Regions from separate parts of the Pseudoalteromonas sp. UG3-2 genome, predicted to be linked through region 1. Evidence: predicted binding sites of a transcription regulator. Region 1 holds the regulator's gene; each other region holds the start of a gene.
What was found. The regulator LexA, encoded in region 1, represses DNA repair genes until DNA is damaged. The targets are predictions, from matches to a motif close to TACTGTATNNNNATACAGTA.
Positions count from the first base shown of each region.

Region 2: R3P39_RS09205 (DNA topoisomerase III) is a predicted target of LexA. The motif match lies at 3,627-3,646, and genes of this name have one in related genera.
Region 3: dinB (DNA polymerase IV) is a predicted target of LexA. The motif match lies at 3,700-3,719, and genes of this name have one in related genera.

Region 1 is NZ_JAWLJU010000002.1:2,625,285-2,631,629, reverse strand. Features, by position in the region: gene R3P39_RS14790 (cytochrome c oxidase subunit 3) at 1-799, opposite strand, end outside; gene R3P39_RS14795 (DUF2909 domain-containing protein) at 1-24, shown strand, start outside; gene R3P39_RS14785 (cytochrome c oxidase assembly protein) at 789-1,367, opposite strand; gene ctaD (cytochrome c oxidase subunit I) at 1,367-2,941, opposite strand; gene coxB (cytochrome c oxidase subunit II) at 2,938-4,083, opposite strand; gene lexA (transcriptional repressor LexA) at 4,633-5,247, opposite strand; rRNA gene rrf (5S ribosomal RNA) at 6,071-6,184, opposite strand; rRNA gene R3P39_RS14760 (23S ribosomal RNA) at 6,326-6,345, opposite strand, start outside.
Region 2 is NZ_JAWLJU010000002.1:1,313,383-1,319,727, forward strand. Features, by position in the region: rRNA gene R3P39_RS09195 (16S ribosomal RNA) at 1-150, opposite strand, end outside; gene R3P39_RS09200 (tetratricopeptide repeat protein) at 756-1,613, opposite strand; gene R3P39_RS09205 (DNA topoisomerase III) at 1,692-3,617, opposite strand; gene R3P39_RS09210 (methyl-accepting chemotaxis protein) at 3,722-5,839, opposite strand; gene R3P39_RS09215 (Na+/H+ antiporter subunit G) at 6,010-6,336, opposite strand; gene R3P39_RS09220 (K+/H+ antiporter subunit F) at 6,345-6,345, opposite strand, start outside.
Region 3 is NZ_JAWLJU010000002.1:1,532,295-1,538,639, forward strand. Features, by position in the region: gene R3P39_RS10150 (M17 family metallopeptidase) at 1-747, opposite strand, end outside; gene R3P39_RS10155 (carbon starvation CstA family protein) at 815-2,500, opposite strand; gene dinB (DNA polymerase IV) at 2,641-3,693, opposite strand; gene R3P39_RS10165 (aldo/keto reductase) at 3,951-5,003, shown strand; gene R3P39_RS10170 (NUDIX hydrolase) at 5,069-5,575, shown strand; gene R3P39_RS10175 (NYN domain-containing protein) at 5,670-6,152, shown strand; gene R3P39_RS10180 (SIMPL domain-containing protein) at 6,207-6,345, opposite strand, start outside.

The DNA of each region.
Region 1 (6,345 bases):
ACGCAAAATGGTTCTTCGCGCTAAAGTGACCTTTGATAACGCGCAGCCAGACTACGAATAAAATGATGGCGCCAAGGGTGACATGGAGGCCATGAAAACCGGTTAGAAGAAAGAAGGTATTACCATACACACCCGATTGCAAAGTTAAACCAAGCTCTTCATAAGCATGGATGTACTCTTCAACCTGTAAGGTCAAAAAGCCGATCCCCAGCAACACCGTTAAACCTAAAAATGCAGTGACCTTCTTGCGCTGCTCTTTTTCAAGAGCCACGTGCGCTATGCTCAAAGTAACCGAAGAAATTAGCAGTATAATGGTGTTAATTAATGGTAACCCCTGCCAGCCCATCGCTTGTGTTTCAGTACCACCTGGCGTAGTCACCAAAGGCCAAATCGCTTCAAACTGAGGCCATAATACTTCGTGTGTCATGGCGTTGTTGCTAGCCCCTCCAAGCCATGGAATAGCAAACATTCTGGCGTAGAGTAATGCGCCAAAAAAAGCCGCAAAGAACATCACTTCAGAAAATATAAACCAACCCATACCTTGCTTGAAAGAGCGGTCCATTTGCTTTGAGTATAAGCCGGTTTGCGATTCATGAATGACGTTTCGAAACCAGCCAAATACCATATAAATCAGGATCGCAATCCCAACTAAAAGTAATAAAACGCCGCTACTTTCCTGCGCCTCAGCTTGAATAACCGTTAGTGCCGCACCAACGGCGATAAAAAACAAAGCAACCGCGCCCACAATAGGCCATGGGCTTTGCTCGGGAACGTAGTACTTCTCATGTTCATGGTTCATAATTGAACTCCTTATAAGCAAGCAGGCTGGTATTTACTGTCTGTTCTGTTGCCGACACTCGCTCAGTAATATCAAATAGTGCATACGATAGAGTTAACTCCTCAACTTCAGGGGGTAACTCTGTATCCACATAAAAACGCAGCACAAATTCAACTTCTTGCTGCCCTTTCATAGGTTGTTGATCAAAACAAAAGCAGGCCATCTTGTGTAAATATTTGGCCGCTTTGCCTGGTGACACGGATGGAATAGCTTGCATCACTCGGGCATCTGCACTGAGGTTTTTGGCGGTAAACTTAACATCAGTAAGTTTACCGGGCTTTACCGTAACAGCATGCGTGACTGCCTCTACCTTAAACGGTGCCTGGCTCTGGCTATGCGTAGTAAAACTCACTGACACTTGTCTATTCTCAACAACAGACTCGCTCTGTTTTGCTGCCGTCATTGCTGGTTTACCGTTTAACCCGGTAATATCACAAAAAACGTCATACAGCGGCACCAGTGCAAACGCAAAAACAAACATACCTAAAGTCAATAACAATAACTTTTTCAGCAGGCTACCGTGTTGCATTACTTAATCTCCGGAGGGGTAGAGAAAGTATGGTGCGGTGCAGGTGAAGGCACGTCCCACTCCAGGCCTTCTGCGCCATCCCATACTTTACCAGGCACTTGTTCACCTCCTCGTGCACACTTATACACCACCGCCACAAACAGCAGTTGCGATAAACCAAAGGCAAATCCACCAATACTTATGATGGCATTGAAGTCGGCAAACTGCAGAGCGTAATCTGGGATCCGTCTCGGCATACCAGCTAAGCCAACAAAGTGCATTGGGAAGAACAAGATGTTGACACTGATCAGAGATAGCCAGAAGTGGAATTTAGCTAACTTAATGTCGAACATATGGCCAGTCCATTTCGGCAACCAGTAATAAGCCGCTGCCATAATAGAGAACACAGCACCAGTGACTAATACATAATGGAAATGTGCGACTACAAAGTAAGTATCGTGATACTGAAAGTCTGCGGGCGTAATGGCTAACATTAACCCTGAAAACCCCCCTATTGTGAACAACACAATGAAGGCAATAGCAAACATCATCGGCACTTCAAAACTTATCGCTCCACGCCACATGGTTGCGACCCAGTTAAAGACTTTCACTCCGGTTGGCACTGAAATTAGCATGGTGGCATACATGAAGAAGAGTTCACCTGCCAGCGGCATACCGGTGGTAAACATATGGTGCGCCCAAACCACAAAAGATAATAAAGCGATAGACGCTGTGGCATATACCATGGAGGCATAGCCAAATAGTTTTTTGCGCGAGAAGGTAGGAACAATCGTGGAGATTATCCCAAATGCTGGCAAAATCATAATGTATACTTCTGGGTGACCAAAGAACCAGAAGATATGTTGAAACATCACCGGATCACCACCACCTGCGGCATCAAAGAAGCTTGTACCAAAATACTTATCGGTTAGTACCATAGTGACCGCTCCAGCAAGCACCGGCATCACCGCTATTAACAAAAAGGCAGTAATCAACCAGGTCCAAACGAACAAAGGTAACTTCATCCAAGTCATGCCTGGCGCTCTGAGGTTAACGATGGTAACAATGACATTGATCGCCCCCATAATTGAGCTGATCCCCATAATATGCACCGCAAAAACAAAAAATGCCGTATTGTCGTTACTATAGGTGGTCGACAGTGGCGCATAGAAGGTCCAACCAAATGCAGGGCCACCGCCTTCTAAGAAAAGCGAGAAAAGTAAAATGGCAAAGGCAAATGGCAGTATCCAAAAGCTCCAGTTATTCATTCTCGGCAAGGCCATATCAGGCGCTCCGATCATCATTGGGATCATCCAGTTAGCTAACCCTGTGAAGGCAGGCATAACCGCCCCAAATACCATAATTAACCCGTGCACTGTGGTCATCTGGTTAAAGAAGTGAGGGTCAACTAATTGCAGACCTGGTTGAAATAACTCAGCCCTTATGACCATCGCCATGGCACCGCCAATAAGGAACATCGCAAGAGAGAAGAGTAAATACAGTGTTCCAATATCTTTATGATTGGTAGTAAAAAGCCAACGCTTCAAGCCTTTCGGGGGGGCGTGGTGTGAATGTTCTTCGACAATGGCACTCATTTTTCAGCCTCCTCTAGCGCATCGATTTCTTTTTGTACATCGCTCGGCTGTATCACTTCTCCAGTGTCGTTACCCCAACTATTTCTTTTGTAGGTAATAACGCCCGCGATTTGTTTTATTGTCAGTTGTTTAGCAAATGCCTGCATTGCAGTACCTGGACGACCTAGCAGCAATACGTCGATATGCTCTTTAATATCTCCAACTACCACTTTGTTATCTTTTAAAGCCGGGAAGACACCTGGTAAGCCAAGCCCTGTAGGCTGGTGACAGGCAGCGCAGTATGCCATATAGGTTTGCTCTCCCACTTCCATCAGCTCTTCTTTGGAAAAGGTTTGTTGTGCAACTTCCGCCGAGGCTGCTTGCTCAGCAGCTTTTTCTGCTTTGGCATTTTCAAGCCAAAGATCAAACTCTTGTGGCTCAACAGCTTCAACAACAATCGGCATAAAGCCGTGATCTTTGCCGCAAAGCTCGGCACATTGACCACGATAAATGCCCTCCTCATTTACCTTAGTCCAGGCTTCGTTGATAAACCCTGGATTGGCGTCCTTTTTGACTGCAAAGTCAGGCACCCACCAAGAATGGATGACATCGTCTGAGGTCATTAGAAAGCGCACTTTCCTGTCGGTTGGAATAACCAAGTGTTTGTCTACTTCTAGCAAATAGTTTTGGTTTTTATCTTTGAGATCGGCTATTTCATCTTTCGGTGTGGAAAGCAATGAAAAGAAATCAACATCATGACCCATGTATTCATAATGCCACTTCCATTGGGAACCGGTGACTTTAATGGTCAAATCGGCTTTACTGGTGTCTTCCATTGCAATCAAGGTTTTGGTGGCGGGAACCGCCATTGCTATTAAGATCACAAAGGGAATAGCGGTCCATAGGATCTCAACTTTGGTGCTTTCATGAAATTGGGCTGGTACAACCCCTTTAGACTTCCGATGTTTGAGCAAAGCCCAAAACATCACAGCAAATACAACAACCCCAATGACACAACATATCAAAAAGATAGTCATATGGAGGTCATACACTTGCTGGCTAATATCCGTCACACCCTGCCTCATATTATAAGCACTATTGGCTAATGATGGCATTGCGATCAGCATGGTGACGAATGTGGCAACTAATCGACAAATTTTCATTTGACGTCTCCTTCAAAGTCGCTCACAGCGGCTTTTTGTTATTATTGGATGACTGTCATAATGTCTATTAACACATAGACTTACTGCACGACTATTAACCAATTAGTCAAAAAACACACAAAATGCAAGGTTTTTGAAAAATAAGTGTTACCAACAATATTTTATATTTACTGTTGTAAAACCAATATTAGCTCTAAGTATTGTGGCAATATCAACAAACTAAGACCCTAAGGCAGTCGATATAAGTCTTTAATATGGAGTAAGTTAAAGTTATTAAGAAATAGTTTTAGCTATTACGCGCAAAGATTGGAGTGACTTGTTACTCAACTGTACTTCGCAATTTGCTAACAAAAGTATTGATTTACTATCTAGAATGATAACGGCAGGCTTAAAAAATACTCTGCTCTTGTTTCATTAACTCAACAGTGAGAGCGTAAGAATAGAAACAGGAGCTACCACTTCGACTTGTTGAAAAAGGCGGTTTAACACCATAAGTGGCAGCTTAACAAGAACCATCAATTGATTCGCAAGAATTGCTTAAAACTTTTGCTACATCCAGTCGGCATTTCTAATGATACCAACCGCCAGACCTTCAATGGCAAAATTCTGATGCTCTAAATCCACTTCAATAGCTTGAAACTCATCATTTTCAGCATGCAAAAGAACCTTTTTTCCTTGCTTCTCAAGACGCTTTACAGTGACGTCATCTTCCACTCTAGCCACAACTACCTGGCCATTCTCTGCTAACTGAGTGCTATGAACAGCAAGTAGATCGCCGTCCAATATACCAATATCCTTCATACTCATACCATTTACCCGAAGCAAATAATCAGCATGAGGCTTAAATAATGCGGCATCAACATGACAATGTGATTCAACATGCTGCTGAGCTAGAATAGGTTCCCCTGCGGCAACACGGCCAATAACGGGTAGACCAAGCTCCTCTTCTTCCTCTTCAACCAAACGTATACCACGACTCGCACCTGGAACCATTTCTATAACACCTTTTTTAGCAAGCGCTTTTAGGTGTTCCTCTGCTGCATTAGCGCTCTTAAACCCCAAAGCATCGGCAATTTCAGCACGAGTTGGAGGCATGCCAGTATCTTTTATAAAAACTTTTATTAACTCAAAGATCTGTTCTTGACGTTTAGTAAGCGGTCGCATTAACTGGTATTCCATACAGTGGTTTATTTACTGTAAGTATATACAGCCAAGAAAAAATCGCAAATGTTTATTGCTCAGATATTTAGCAAATCATGAGGAGTGATTAAACCATAATACAAAATAGTATACATGCTATCAGACTGGCACGTTGAGGATAAGGAAAACCCAGCTAAGGAGATACCAGCCTGTGGATAGGTATATTACCAGCGTGGGTTCATTGCGACCAAAGCAACGCTTTGCAGCGCAATGAACGCGAGGGTGACGAGAAACCGAAGCACTGCTTCGCAGTTCGAGGAAGTGAGCGCAAGGATGCGCGAAGGGGAGATACTACATGGGTGAACTGCGACCGAAGCACCGCTTCGCAGTGCAGTGAACGCGAGATATGGATACCGAGCCGGAAGCCCTCCACAGGGATGTGTGCCCAAAGGTCGCCTACCTGGTAGGCGCGGGTTTACCCCGCGCTTTTTATTGTGCGCTAAACGCAAAAAACCCCGACTCTTTCGAATCGGGGTTTGACGTACAAGGAAGTACTAATGTCGATGAGATTTATGGATGAATGCCTTTCATCGACCTCTTAATAAGGCCCTGGCTCGCGACGAAGTAGGATGTTCTCATTCTTTTCATAGAGAGACACATGGGTGAACTGCGGCCGAAGCACCGCTTCGCAGTGCAGTGAACGCGAGGGTGACGAGAAACCGAAGCAACGCTTCGCAGTTCGAGGAAGTGAGCGCAAGGATGCGCGAAGGGGAGGTACTACATGGAAGTACTTTACTCCAAACGCAAAAAACCCGCTGCATTGCTGCAGCGGGTTTCTCTTATAAGGCCCTGGCGATGTTCTACTTTCACATGGGAAGCCCACACTATCATCGACGCTGTTTTGTTTCACTTCTGAGTTCGGCATGGAGTCAGGTGGTTCCAAAACGCTATAGTCACCAGGAAATTCGGTGTATCAATGAGGTCGCCCTCATTAATTAAAATCTGGAAAAAACTGCTTAAATTCTTTGTCTTCGTCGCGGTCTAAAACCGCTGCTACTTTAGTATCTTATCAACTTCTGTCGCTAAACCACTTTGGCGTTGTATGGTTAAGCCTCACGGGTA
Region 2 (6,345 bases), 1.3 Mb from region 1:
TTGTCCCCCACCTCAAGGCATGTTCCCAAGCATTACTCACCCGTCCGCCGCTCGTCATCTTCTAGCAAGCTAGAAATGTTACCGCTCGACTTGCATGTGTTAGGCCTGCCGCCAGCGTTCAATCTGAGCCATGATCAAACTCTTCAATTAAAAGTTTTTTTGAAACCTAAGTTTCAGCTCAATGAATCCTGATTGTTTGTTTCTACTTTTAAAAAAGTAAAATCAAAACGAATTGACTATATAGTCACTCAGTTACAATTGAGACTCTAAATTTGTTTGCGTCATTCAGTAAAACTGAAATCAGCTGTTAGAACTCAATCTGTACGAGTGCCCACACAGATGATTGCTTTAAATTGTTAAAGAACGTTGCGATGTTTTCATCGCGTCAGGGCTGCGCATTCTACGCTTTCCTGACTTGTTGTCAACGCTTAATTTGCCTTTCTTTTTAGAGCAACAAATTCAGTCTTATTTGACTCCACCGTTACGTTGCTACGTTGCTTCTCAGCGCTGTGCTCCGTGTCGGTGGATGCGCATTATAGGGAGAATCGATTTCAGTGCAAGCGTTTTTTTGAAAAAACTAGATAAAACCAGCCGTTCGAACAGAAAACATACAAAACACCTCAAAAAACACCTCAATGCAATATTTTCTTCATTAAACTGTCACCAGATTCGGTGAAAGGATCCTAAGTATCGATCAATTTCGGCAAGATGCAAGATACAAGTGAAGAAATTTTCACCTGTATCTTTTTTAGCGATTAATATAGCAAGCTGTATAGCTTACGACGATATGAAGAAGCTACACTATCGCCTTCTGGTAATGAGGCTATTACCGCCAAATAATCTTTCTTCGCATCAGCAAAAGCCATGTCTTTTTTTAACACCGTTAATAAAGTGGCTAGTGCATCTTCTTTTTTACCAACATCTAATTGTGCTTGGGCTAATTCACAGCGCAATGTTAATGAGCTTGGCTCTGCTGCCACGGCTTGCTCTAACCGCTGTATTTCTGGAGAGTTTTGAGCTTCTTGTACTTGTGTCAGTTTAGCAGCAAGGTTGTGGTAATACGGATCGCGTTGATCTTCAGCAACAGACTCTAATAGTGCGCTGGCCTCATCAAACTTTTGGATTTGCATACAAATATCTGCAAACACGAGTTTTACACGAGTGTTTTCACGGTCGATGTCATAGGCTTTTTTGGCGCTTGCAAACGCGTTATTGAGGTCCCCTTCACTGAGGTATTGCTTTGCTTGATCAAGTAAAACAAGCTCCGGTGATGGCAAATGGCTGGATAACGCTTCCTTTATCTCTTCCTCAGTTTTCGCACCAGGTAGCATATCTACCGGCGCTCCCCCTTTTAAAATCACTAAAGTAGGTAGAGCCTGTAAACCAATTTGTTGAGCCAGTTGAGATGCCAATGCTTGCTGTACGTCACAATCTACTACGCCAACTAATAGATGCTCTGGGTAATCTGATGCAAGCTTATCGAGTATTTGATCTTGTTGCAGGCACTCTGGGTTTTGATTACTAAAAAAAGATAACAGAATTACCTTATCGGAATTAGGTTCGCCTAATACTTGTTGGATATTTTCCGGCGTTAAAAGAACTTTGTTACTCATCTTGCTCATCTACACTTGGTGAATTATACGGTTGATATAGTGTCTTGATTGTATTTTACAACCAACCACAAAAAAGATTTATACCATTTTGCTTGGTTTTTTGTTTTTACTTCGCCAACTTTTTCCTTTTCTACGGCCGTTGTATTTCGGCACAGGGATCCCTTTTAATGCAGCTGTATTAATTGATTGTGACTCTGCGATAAAGCCCTGTAGCTCATCGATGAGAGGCTGCATAAATTGCAGATAAGAGGTTTCCTGCTGTGCGATTTTACTGAGTAATGATTCCCAAAGCGCGGTTCTATCTGGCAGTGACAGCGAACTAGGCAAAGTGTTGATAAATGCGCAGCCTAGTTCCGTTGCCAAAACCGTTTTGCCCGAACGTTTTAAAAACCCTCTTTTAAATAGTAACTCTAAAATCCCTGCTCGAGTTGCTTCCGTACCTAGACCGTCGGTTTCTTTCAGTACCTTTTTGACCTTGGGATCAGTAACAAAGCGAGCTATCCCCGTCATTGCACCAAGTAATGTCGCTTCAGTGTAGTGCTTAGGCGGCTGAGTGTGCTTTTCCCTCACTTCTCCTTGTTCGCAAACGAGCTGCTCGGCAACCGTTAACTCTGGCAACAAAGTTTCTTTATCCAAGTCGGGACGCTGAAAGAGAACCTTAAAGCCCTGTTCAGTTACCTGTTTCGCTTGCGCTCGAAAAGTACCACCACCGATTTCCAGAGTAGCTTTGGTCTCATTATAACGATAAGGATGATAAAACTGCGCTAAATACTGAATTGCTATTAATTGATAGATTTGCGCTTCGCGATGGCCTAATTGTGCAGATTTTAATTTTTTGGTCGTGGGAATAATCGCGTGGTGCGCTTCTACCTTATTATCATTCCAACAATTTCCTTTTATTTGCATGTCCGCCATGTCGGCTTGTTGCTGCGAGATCCCTTGATTATGCTGTGCTGCAGCAACGACATCATGTCTTTGCTGATAATGCTCTTTGGGTAAATAACGATTATCTGAACGTGGATAAGTAATTAGCTTATGCTTCTCATACAGGCTTTGGCAAACATCAAGGACTTGCTGGGCTGATATACCAAAGCGTTTGTTGGCGTCTATTTGTAACGCCGATAAGTTATAGGGTAATGGCGGATTTTGCTTTTTTGGTTTGGTCTCTACAGCTTGTACTATGGCTTGTTGCGCAGTTATACGTTGTGCGACGTTTTCAGCTAACCCTTTAACTAGCACTCTGCCTTCTTCATCCATGTATGGCTGGCATGCTTCGCTTGGTTGCCATTTCGCTTCAAAAGTTCCCCAGTTGGGTTTCACAACGTGGGCAATCACTTCGTAAAATGGTTTGGACACAAAGTTCGCAATTTCTTGATCTCTTCTGACCACTAACCCTAATACTGGGGTTTGTACTCGTCCTACAGATAATACCGTTTTTACACCCGCTTTTTGTCCGGCCAGCGTAAACGCACGAGTTAGATTAAGTCCAAACAGCCAATCCGCTCTAGCACGCGCCAATGCTGATACACTCAAAGGCACAAACTCTTTATTAGAACGTGTTGAAGCCAGTGCTTTTTTAACGGCTTGGGGGTTAAGGTCACTAATTAATAAACGACGAATGGCCGCTTTTTTGTGCTTTGCCAACTTAACGTACTCAAAAACTTCGTCAACCAGTAGCTGACCCTCTCTGTCTGGATCGCCAGCATGAAATACTTCTTCAGCTTGGCTAAGCAGTTTTTTTAATACGTTGAGCTGTTTTTTGGTTTTACTCTTTGCTTTAAACTGCCATTGCTCGGGTATGATGGGAAGGTCTTGTAATTGCCACTTTTTAAAGCGCGCATCGTAATCTTCAGGCTCAGCTTGCTCCAGTAAATGACCAATACACCAAGAAACCACATCGCCATTGGCCACCTCAATATAACCATCATGCTTTTTATGTGGTTTTGGTAATACATCTGCAATGGCTCTGCCTAAGGAAGGTTTTTCGGCAATGTAGAGTTTCATTGGACATCCAACTGTTTATTTATACAGTTATAATAGACAAATTTACCGCAGAACTCTAGGGGTAAAGATGAGTAGGGAGAGGCAAGCGCCTCTCCCTAGGAAGGTTACTGAGTTTTCAATAGGTTCAGTTTCTTATGTTTTTGCTCCACAATTTCAGTCATTGAGCTTGCGGCCTGCTCAACTTCATCGGCAAATTGCGATAGCTCAGCTGCGGCATCCGAAATCCCCGTGGTGTTGGTGTTGATCTCCTCGGTTACCATGCTTTGCTCTTCTGCTGCGGTGGCAATTTGGGTGACTTCATTGGAAATACTAGTCAGCTCACCCACTAAGGTACTCATTAACTTGGCAGAGTCTTGGCAATAGCTCACTGCGTTTTCGCCCAAGTCAACGGAACTTTCAATAATCCGGCTGGAGTTAGCCACCTCACTTTGTAAATTATCGATCAATTTGCTGATGTCGTCGGTAGAGGCTTGCGTTTTAGACGCTAAAGCTCTTACTTCATCTGCAACGACAGCAAAACCCCGGCCTTGCTCTCCCGCTCTTGCAGCCTCAATAGCGGCATTCAGCGCAAGCAAGTTAGTCTGCTCGGCAATGGCTCGGATCACCTCGAGGATTTTAGAAATGTCATCACTGCGCTCAGATACCTTCATCACCGCTTGTTTAGCATCGATAACTTGATCTGCCATGGACTGCACCGTTTCCGTGGTCTTGATGATACTTTGTTCACTTTGCTGAACCTGATCTGCAGCCTGATTAGTACTTGCAGCCGCTTTTTCCGATGCCCTTGCCACCTCTGAAGCGGTAGCACTAAGCTCATTAATTGCTGTTACGACACTGTCAATTTCTAAGTGTTGATTTGCCACTTTATTTTTGATGTTAATCGCAGCCTCTGTGGTCTTATGCGATTGCTCATAAGAGGACTCAGCTAACCCCTTTAAGTCATCAATCATGGTTCTTAATTTATCAGTAAAACGATTAAAACCTTGTGATAGTGCAATCAACTCAGCATGATGACTGACTTCAAGCTCATGGGTCAGATCCCCCTCACTGGAAGCTAGATTTTCTACCCGCTGCTGGATGTGAGTCAGTGGGCTAATAATGGTGTTAACCAAAATAACTGCAATCACCACCCCAATGATAGCAATCACCACACCTATGGTCAGCATCCAACGACCTACAGAGTCTGTTGAAGCTTCCAACTGTTGTTTTAATTGTGTAGCACTGCTTAGGGCGACCGATTTTGGTAGTTCAATAATCAGCGACCAGGTGGTATTGGCAAGGGTAATATCAATAGGCACAGCGACGACGAGATCGTCGCCAAGCTCTTTGATGCCTTTATCGGCATGGAGTGTTTTTAATGTCTCAGCACGAGATGCTGACATGGATTCTGACACCGGACGTGCAAGTTTATCGTAATGACTCGAGCCTACTACAAGTCCCATATCACTTAATAGTGTCACCTTAGCCGCGCCAGAATACAGTGACTCAGAAAGCTCTTCCACCATCGACTGAAATACCGGTAAGTTGACATCAACGCCAACTAGACCCTTAAACTGACGGTTAACCACAACCGGAACGGTTAGAGAAGTCATCAGCATTTCATTACCTGGGGTAATTTCATACAGGTAGGGCTCCATAATACAAGGAGCGACTTTATCCCTAGCACAAAGGTACCACTCGGCTTCTCTGAGGCCAAACTCATTAATGGCATCAGCGTACTTTTCTTCGGCCGTTTCAACCTTTTGCTGCACCACGCCACTGGCTTCTTGAGTAAAATACAGCTCTAAAGAACCTGCGCCTGGAACTGAATGAGAGCTGCCGGCAATAAACTCATTGTCTTTGCCATCGTAGCCATTGGCTTCAAATTGCGCGTACATTGAAGAAACAAATTGGTTTTGCTGCAATGCACCTCTAACCAGCTCTTCTACTTGCTCCCGCGCTAAGGGCTGTTGCTTTGCAGTATGAGAAAGCATACCGGCTAAAGTATAGGGAACCCGATAGGCCTCATTGATGAACGCGGCCACACGCTGACCATACTGGTTACCTTTGGCGACTAGACCAGCAGAAATTTCTTCATAAATGGCGGCTTGAACCCCGTTGCTTTGTCGCTCATTTTCTTTCGCTAGGTGCATCCACATGGTAACGACTAGGATCAATACCAAGCTACTCACCAAGGCAATAACAAAAAACAACAGTTTATTTTTGATAGACGCTCTTTTCATAACATTCCTAGTTAACATATTTAACTGCGCAATATGCAGCCTTGTTGTATAAACAAGGCGATTCTAATTAAATGTAGCAAACAATCCCAGTAACGCACTGAAATTATTGCTACACCCAATCATTTCACTAGAAAAAACTATTACTTTAGACCAAAAGTAGTAACTCTGAGCTACTTTTTGATTTTCTCTTTTCCTGAAGTTTTGTCATTGCTAGGCAGGCGATGGTGAATAGCAGACTTAATCAGCATATAACCAGAAATTGGCGCCGTTAATAATAAAAAGATTGAAATCAGAATCTCTTTAACACTGACACCCTCGGTTGTGGTGCTGAAGTACACCATGGCGGAAGTCAGTAAACAAGCCATCCCTAATGTTGTTGCTTTAGTTGGGCCATGTAAGCGCATAAAAAAGTCTGGCATTTTAACCAAGCCAATAGAGCCTATCAGCACAAAGCAACCACCTAGTAACAATAGAATTGATATAATCCACTCTGACATCCTGCCCCC
Region 3 (6,345 bases), 1.1 Mb from region 1:
AACATCACCTTCTGGCTCATACGCCATTTTTACTACTCGTGGGTGATGGCGCTCAACCGCATAAGAAGCGCGAGCAACGGTACTTAGCAGCGGGTACTGCTCATCAATGGTTTGACGGTCGGCAATCACTTCCACATTCACCGCTGAGTCTTTAAATAGCTCAACGCAGTAATCGGCAAAACGCGGTGGAGCCATACGCTCAGGTTCGGTACCACAAAGATCACGCGCCGCATATTGACCAGCAGAAATGGCCGTTAACTGTTGGCAACTTTGCTCTGTTGCCGAGAATAAATAAATACTGCTAATTGGCTCAATCTCTTCGCCACGATACTCTCGTGCTTCAAGAGGTTGCCAAAGACCTTGGCAAGCACCTAAAAAGCTCACCGCTAGCGCGTTTTCATAGCGCGCATCGCTTGGGGCATTAGCCACAACAAGTAAAGGTTTTACGGCACCGGCGGCTTTAGCTTCTAACACGCCCGCTTTCGCCGCCTCAAAAAAGCGTCTTACGTCATCGTAATCTCTGTCTACAGGCCCAGTAGGCGCAATCACTAAACGATTGCCAGGCACTTGGTCAGAAACTAATAAAGTGGTTTTTTGCGCAATGCGCGCATCTACAGCGATGTAGGGAGCAGCAACTTCATCGAGAGTGGAATTGCCAAGGTGATTGATGTCATGGGTGATGACGACAATGGCGTCGGCATCGTTAGTGAAAAGATCATTACAAGATAATGCAACTGGAAAAGACATAAACGGCCCTTTTCTATTTTAGAATTAGGGCCGACTATAGGGGATTTCCCCTGAACTTCCAAGGCCTCTAGGAGATATCTTGGCTTTTTTCAGGGCTGGCTTTGGTTTTGTTTATCACCGACCACGCTTCAAGCATCACCAACACGCTCACCACTAAGACAATGACATCGAGCACCACCAGCAGCCAATTGCCTTGCTGATAATACTCACCGAGTTTAATAATTCCGGCAAAAAACGCCATCACCAAGACAAACACCATAGGCACTAGAGTGTAACGGGCCGGACGTCCCAATTTTATTAAATACACCGAGATAACCAACAAGGTTAGGCTGGCCAAAATTTGGTTGGTTGAGCCAAACAGCGGCCAAATCACCATACCGCCACTGCCTGAAGCGCCACCAGCACCAAAGGCCAACAGCAAGCAGCAGCCTACCGCCAATAAAGTGGCAACAATGCCATTACCAAGCGCTTTGATGTTATAAATCTCACCCCACTCTTGAATAATGTAGCGCTGCAAACGCACCCCAGAGTCCATGGTTGTGCCAGCAAACAGCACCACCATCACCGCTAACAAGGTCGAGGCAATTTCTACTGGGATCCCCCAGCCGCTACTGATCAGGTTCGAGCCACCATCGACAAATGCCGTGACACTGCCTGCACCTAAGTGGCTGTATATTTCATGCCACTGCTCAGGAGAAACCGCCAGCATCACGCCACTGACGGCAACCAAAGTGATTAGAGCTAACGAGCCTTCACCTACCGCACCTAAATAACCCACAAAGCGGCCATCGGTTTCTTTGTTAAGCTGCTTCGAGCTGGTGCCTGAAGAAACAATCCCGTGAAAGCCTGATACCGCCCCACAAGCGATGGTTACAAACAACAGCGGAATAATACTGGGTGTGTTTTCAACGGTTTGCGTATTAAATGCCGGCGCGGTAATGTCTGGCATGACGACAAACACAGCACCATACAAGAGCACTAACCCAACCAACAGCTGCATGCCATTAATAAAGTCACGAGGCTGTAATAGCATCCACACCGGAAGTAACGAGGCGACTGCCGCATAAATGAACAGAATAATGATCCAATTGGCTTTATCGCCTAAACCAAACATTTCCAACGGCAAGCTCAGTGGCATACCACTGCCCACGTAAATCGAGGCATAAAGGATAAACACCCCAATAATACACAGTGGAATTAACGGCACTTTACGCTTTAATAGCTGCCCTATCACTAGCGCCACCACAATGGCAGACCAGGCTGGGAAAACCGCTTCGGGGTTACCCACAAAGGAATTGGCGATCACTACGCCAAACACGGCGTTCACCATCAGCAACACCAGGAAAACCACAATCATAAATAAAGAGCGCGTGCGTTTACCAATAACACTTTCAGACAGCGCCCCCATGGATTTACCTTTGTGCCTGGCACTGGCCCATAACGCCCCCATGTCATGCACACCAGCGAAGAAAATAGTACCAATCACCACCCAAAGTACGGCAGGCACCCAACCCCAATACACCGCAATAGCAGGACCGACAATAGGCGCTGCGCCCGCGACCGAAGTAAAGTGGTGCCCCCACAGTACCACCTTGTTGGTGGGCACATAATCAACGCCATCTTCCAGCTCATGAGCCGGGGTGACGAAGCTGTCATCCATTTTAAATATTTTCTCGGCAATAAATTTGGAGTAAACAAACCACCCAAATAACATGCCGATAATGCCAAAAAGCACGATCATTATGGATTGCATTACGCTTTCCTCTTGTTGTTGTTTTAAACACACTTGCCACTCGAAGCTAGCATAATTTTTTTAAATTGCAGTTAGCTTTTAGTCTAGGGTAGTGAAAATTTTCTGAGGGGATATACCAACTCGCTTATTTCAGGCAAGTGTTAATCAAATAAACCCAGCTGGGTATGATCGTGAGACTGTTCGTTTAAACCGATATGTAGCCCCACCAGCCTAACGGGCTTGTACTTATGCCGAGCAAGCGCTTCGAGTAACAGAGTTTCAAACACCTGCAAATCCAGTTGCTGATATTGACATTCTTTGGTGGTTTGGCTGAAGTCATAAAATTTAACCTTAACACCCAGCTTATGAAAGCCACGCTGTTGGTATGGCTCTGCGCGCCGAGTCAGCTCAGGTAAGAGCTTATTTGCGATGATTTGCTTTAGCGTCTCCGGCTCGCTAATGTCCTCGGAAAAGGTGCTTTCTACTCCAACCGACTTGCGCACTCGGTCTACTTCAACACCGCGCTCATCAATGCCTTGGCAGCGCCGCCATAATACTGCACCAAACTTGCCAAAGGCTTTACGCAACTGCATTTCGTTTAAGGCCTTAACATCGCGACCATACTCCAACCCCATTGCTAAGAGCTTTTGCTGCGTCACCTTACCCACGCCAGGAATTTTTTTCAGCGGCAAATTATCAATAAAATCCGCCACCTGATCCGGTGTGATCACACACTGACCATTAGGCTTATTTTCATCGCTGGCGATTTTGGCTAAGAACTTGATTGGCGCAATGCCTGCCGATGCCGTGAGGCCAGTTTGCTGATGAATTTCGCGGCGGATCTGCTCGGCAATTAGGGTGGCACTGCCATTACAGGCTTGGCAGTCGGTAACATCGAGGTAGGCTTCATCCAACGACAGCGGTTCGATAAGCTCAGTATACTTTGCAAAAATCTCCCTGATCTGGCGAGAAATCTCTTTGTAGAGCGCCATTCTTCCCGGCACGATAACCAGCTGAGGACAGAGCTTTTTTGCCTGATAGTTCGACATCGCTGAGCGCACGCCATACTGCCGAGCAATGTAATTTGCCGTAGAGAGCACTCCACGATGGCTATTGCCACCGATGGCCATGGGCACCTTGGCAAGTTCTGGGTTATCACGCATCTCTACCGAGGCGTAAAAGGCGTCCATATCAATATGTACAAACTTACGCATATCAAATACTGTGTAAATAAACAGTGTTCAGTATGCGCTATATTTACCCTTGATGCAATAATGACCACGCAAAACCCAGCACCATACGTTAAGCTAATAGAGTTGCCGCATAGAGTTGCATCAACGGCGATAAAGCAGCCATAATGATTTTAGTTAGAGGGTGTTATACATGCTGTACAAGTTGTAGCCATGGCCCTTTTGGGGCAAAAGGCACAACTCACCCAATTCTTTTTTGTCCATTTTCATCAGGAGCCTGCATGAAGTATTCACGACTCGGTAGTAGCCCGCTAGAGGTTTCACGGATTTGCTTAGGAAGCATGACTTGGGGCTTGCAAAACAATCAACATGACGCCGATGAGCAGATCAACTATGCCTTAAGTCGCGGCATCAACTTTATCGATACCGCGGAAATGTATGCGGTTCCGCCCGCTCCTGAGACTTATGGCAAAACCGAGGAAATCATCGGTAACTGGCTCAGTCGCCATCAAGAAAAGCGTGAGCAGTTGGTGATAGCCACTAAAATTGCCGGAAATGGTCTGCCTTGGATCCGCAATGGTGGCCACATCACAGGAGATGCGGTAGTCAAAGCCGTAGACGACTCACTTACTCGCTTGCAAAGCGATTACATCGACCTGTATCAACTGCATTGGCCCAACCGCACTTCTCCGCACTTTGGTAAACAGTGGCCAGGCATGCTCGCCATCAACGAAGTAGACAGCACTGCAGAGCGCGAGGGCATGCTCGATATTCTGCAAGGCCTAGAGAAGTGCATTAAAGCCGGAAAAATTCGCCACTGGGGGTTATCGGACGATACTCCTTGGGGAATTCAAACTTATCTAAGCCTGGCTCAGCAACACAACCTGTCTAAGCCGGTGGCGATTCAAAATGAGTTTAGCTTGCTCCACGCCAAAGACTGGCCTTATCTGATTGAGCAATGTAAGCACGAAGACATTGCGTATTTACCTTGGTCGCCTCTTGCCAGTGGCATGCTCAGTGGTAAGTATTTAGGCGGCGCACGACCGGAAGGCAGCCGCTGGACACTTGTACAGCGCCAAGGATTATTCAGAGACACCCAACTGGCGCAAGAAGCCGTGGCCAAGTACCAAGAGATTGCCCATGAGTTTGACTTAACGGCAGCGCAACTGGCCTTGGCCTGGTGTGACCAAGTTGAAGGCGTCACTTCCACCATTATTGGTGCCACCTCCATGGCACAGTTAAAAGAAAATGTCCAAGCCTTCGAGCAGCCCCTTTGCCCAGAAGCACTGGCGGAAATCGATACCGTATTTAAAGCGTATCCGGCGCCGTTCTGATACCATAACTACATCCGTTATTAAAAGCGCCACGCACGTCGTGGCGCTGTTGTTGTAGTTAAACCATGCAGAACTTAAATCCGACTGCCGTCAGCCCACCTGCTGGCAGCTGTTTTACCCGAGAAACCACCCGCGCGATTGTGTTACGCGGCGATGAAATTTTATTACTCTATACCGCACGTTATGACGATTACACCCTGCCAGGCGGCGGTGTTGATGCCGGAGAATCACTACCTCAGGCGCTAGAGCGTGAACTTAAGGAAGAAACCGGTGCCAAAACCCTGTTAACCATCACCGAGTTTGGCCGCTATGAAGAATATCGCCCTTGGTATAAAAGCGACTTTGATAATGTTCATATCGTTTCACACTGTTTTGTTTGTGAAATTTGCGGTGAATTTAGCGCCCCAGAAATGGAAGCCTATGAACAGGCCAATGGTATGAAGCCGGTGTGGATGAAACTCAGCGACGCTATTGCTCATAATCAGCAAAAGTTGGCCGACCCCAACAACAAAGGTCAGTCAGTTCGCCGCGAATTAACGCTACTTAACCACATCGCTGAGCAATTGCTGTAACGCTAACAGTTAAACACCACAGCAAAATGTTAAGTTAAAATAGTAAGCAATAAAACGGTTACCCCAGTGACCTCCAAACGTCAGAGAGCATATTATGCAAAGCGTTACCATCTTAGTTGATGCCCAAAACGTCTATTACACCACTAAGCAGGCCTATGGTTGCGGCTTTGACTACAATGCTTTTTGGCGTCAAGTAACCCACAACCGCACGATTCATAAAGCCATCGCTTATTCCAGCGATCGCGGCGATGACAAACAGCGACAATTTCAGAACATTCTTCGCGCCATTGGCTTTGAGGTAAAATTAAAACCTTACATTCAACGCAGTGATGGCTCCGCTAAATGTGATTGGGATGTCGGGATCACCATAGACGCCATGGAAGCGGCGGCGCACAGTGATGTTATCGTGCTGGTCAGCGGCGATGGCGACTTTGATATTCTCGCCACTAAGCTTAGAGAAAAATACCACACTCGCGTCGAAGTCTACGGCGTACCGCAACTGACCGCCGCCTCATTGACGCGAGCGGCCAGCGAGTTTATCGCCATTGACGGCGAGCTATTAATAAGCCAAAAGTAAACTATATGACTTAATAATAGCGTTCAAGAAAGGGGCCGTGCGGTTAACACAGCATTAATCCGACAGGTAATACTCGACGCTGGTCACCACTCGCACAATCTTAATTTGCGGGGTATTGCTATCGCGGTCACGAATACTAAACTGCCCTTGGCGTGCCGATTTAATTTTACCCAGTACCGAATCCGAATCTTTA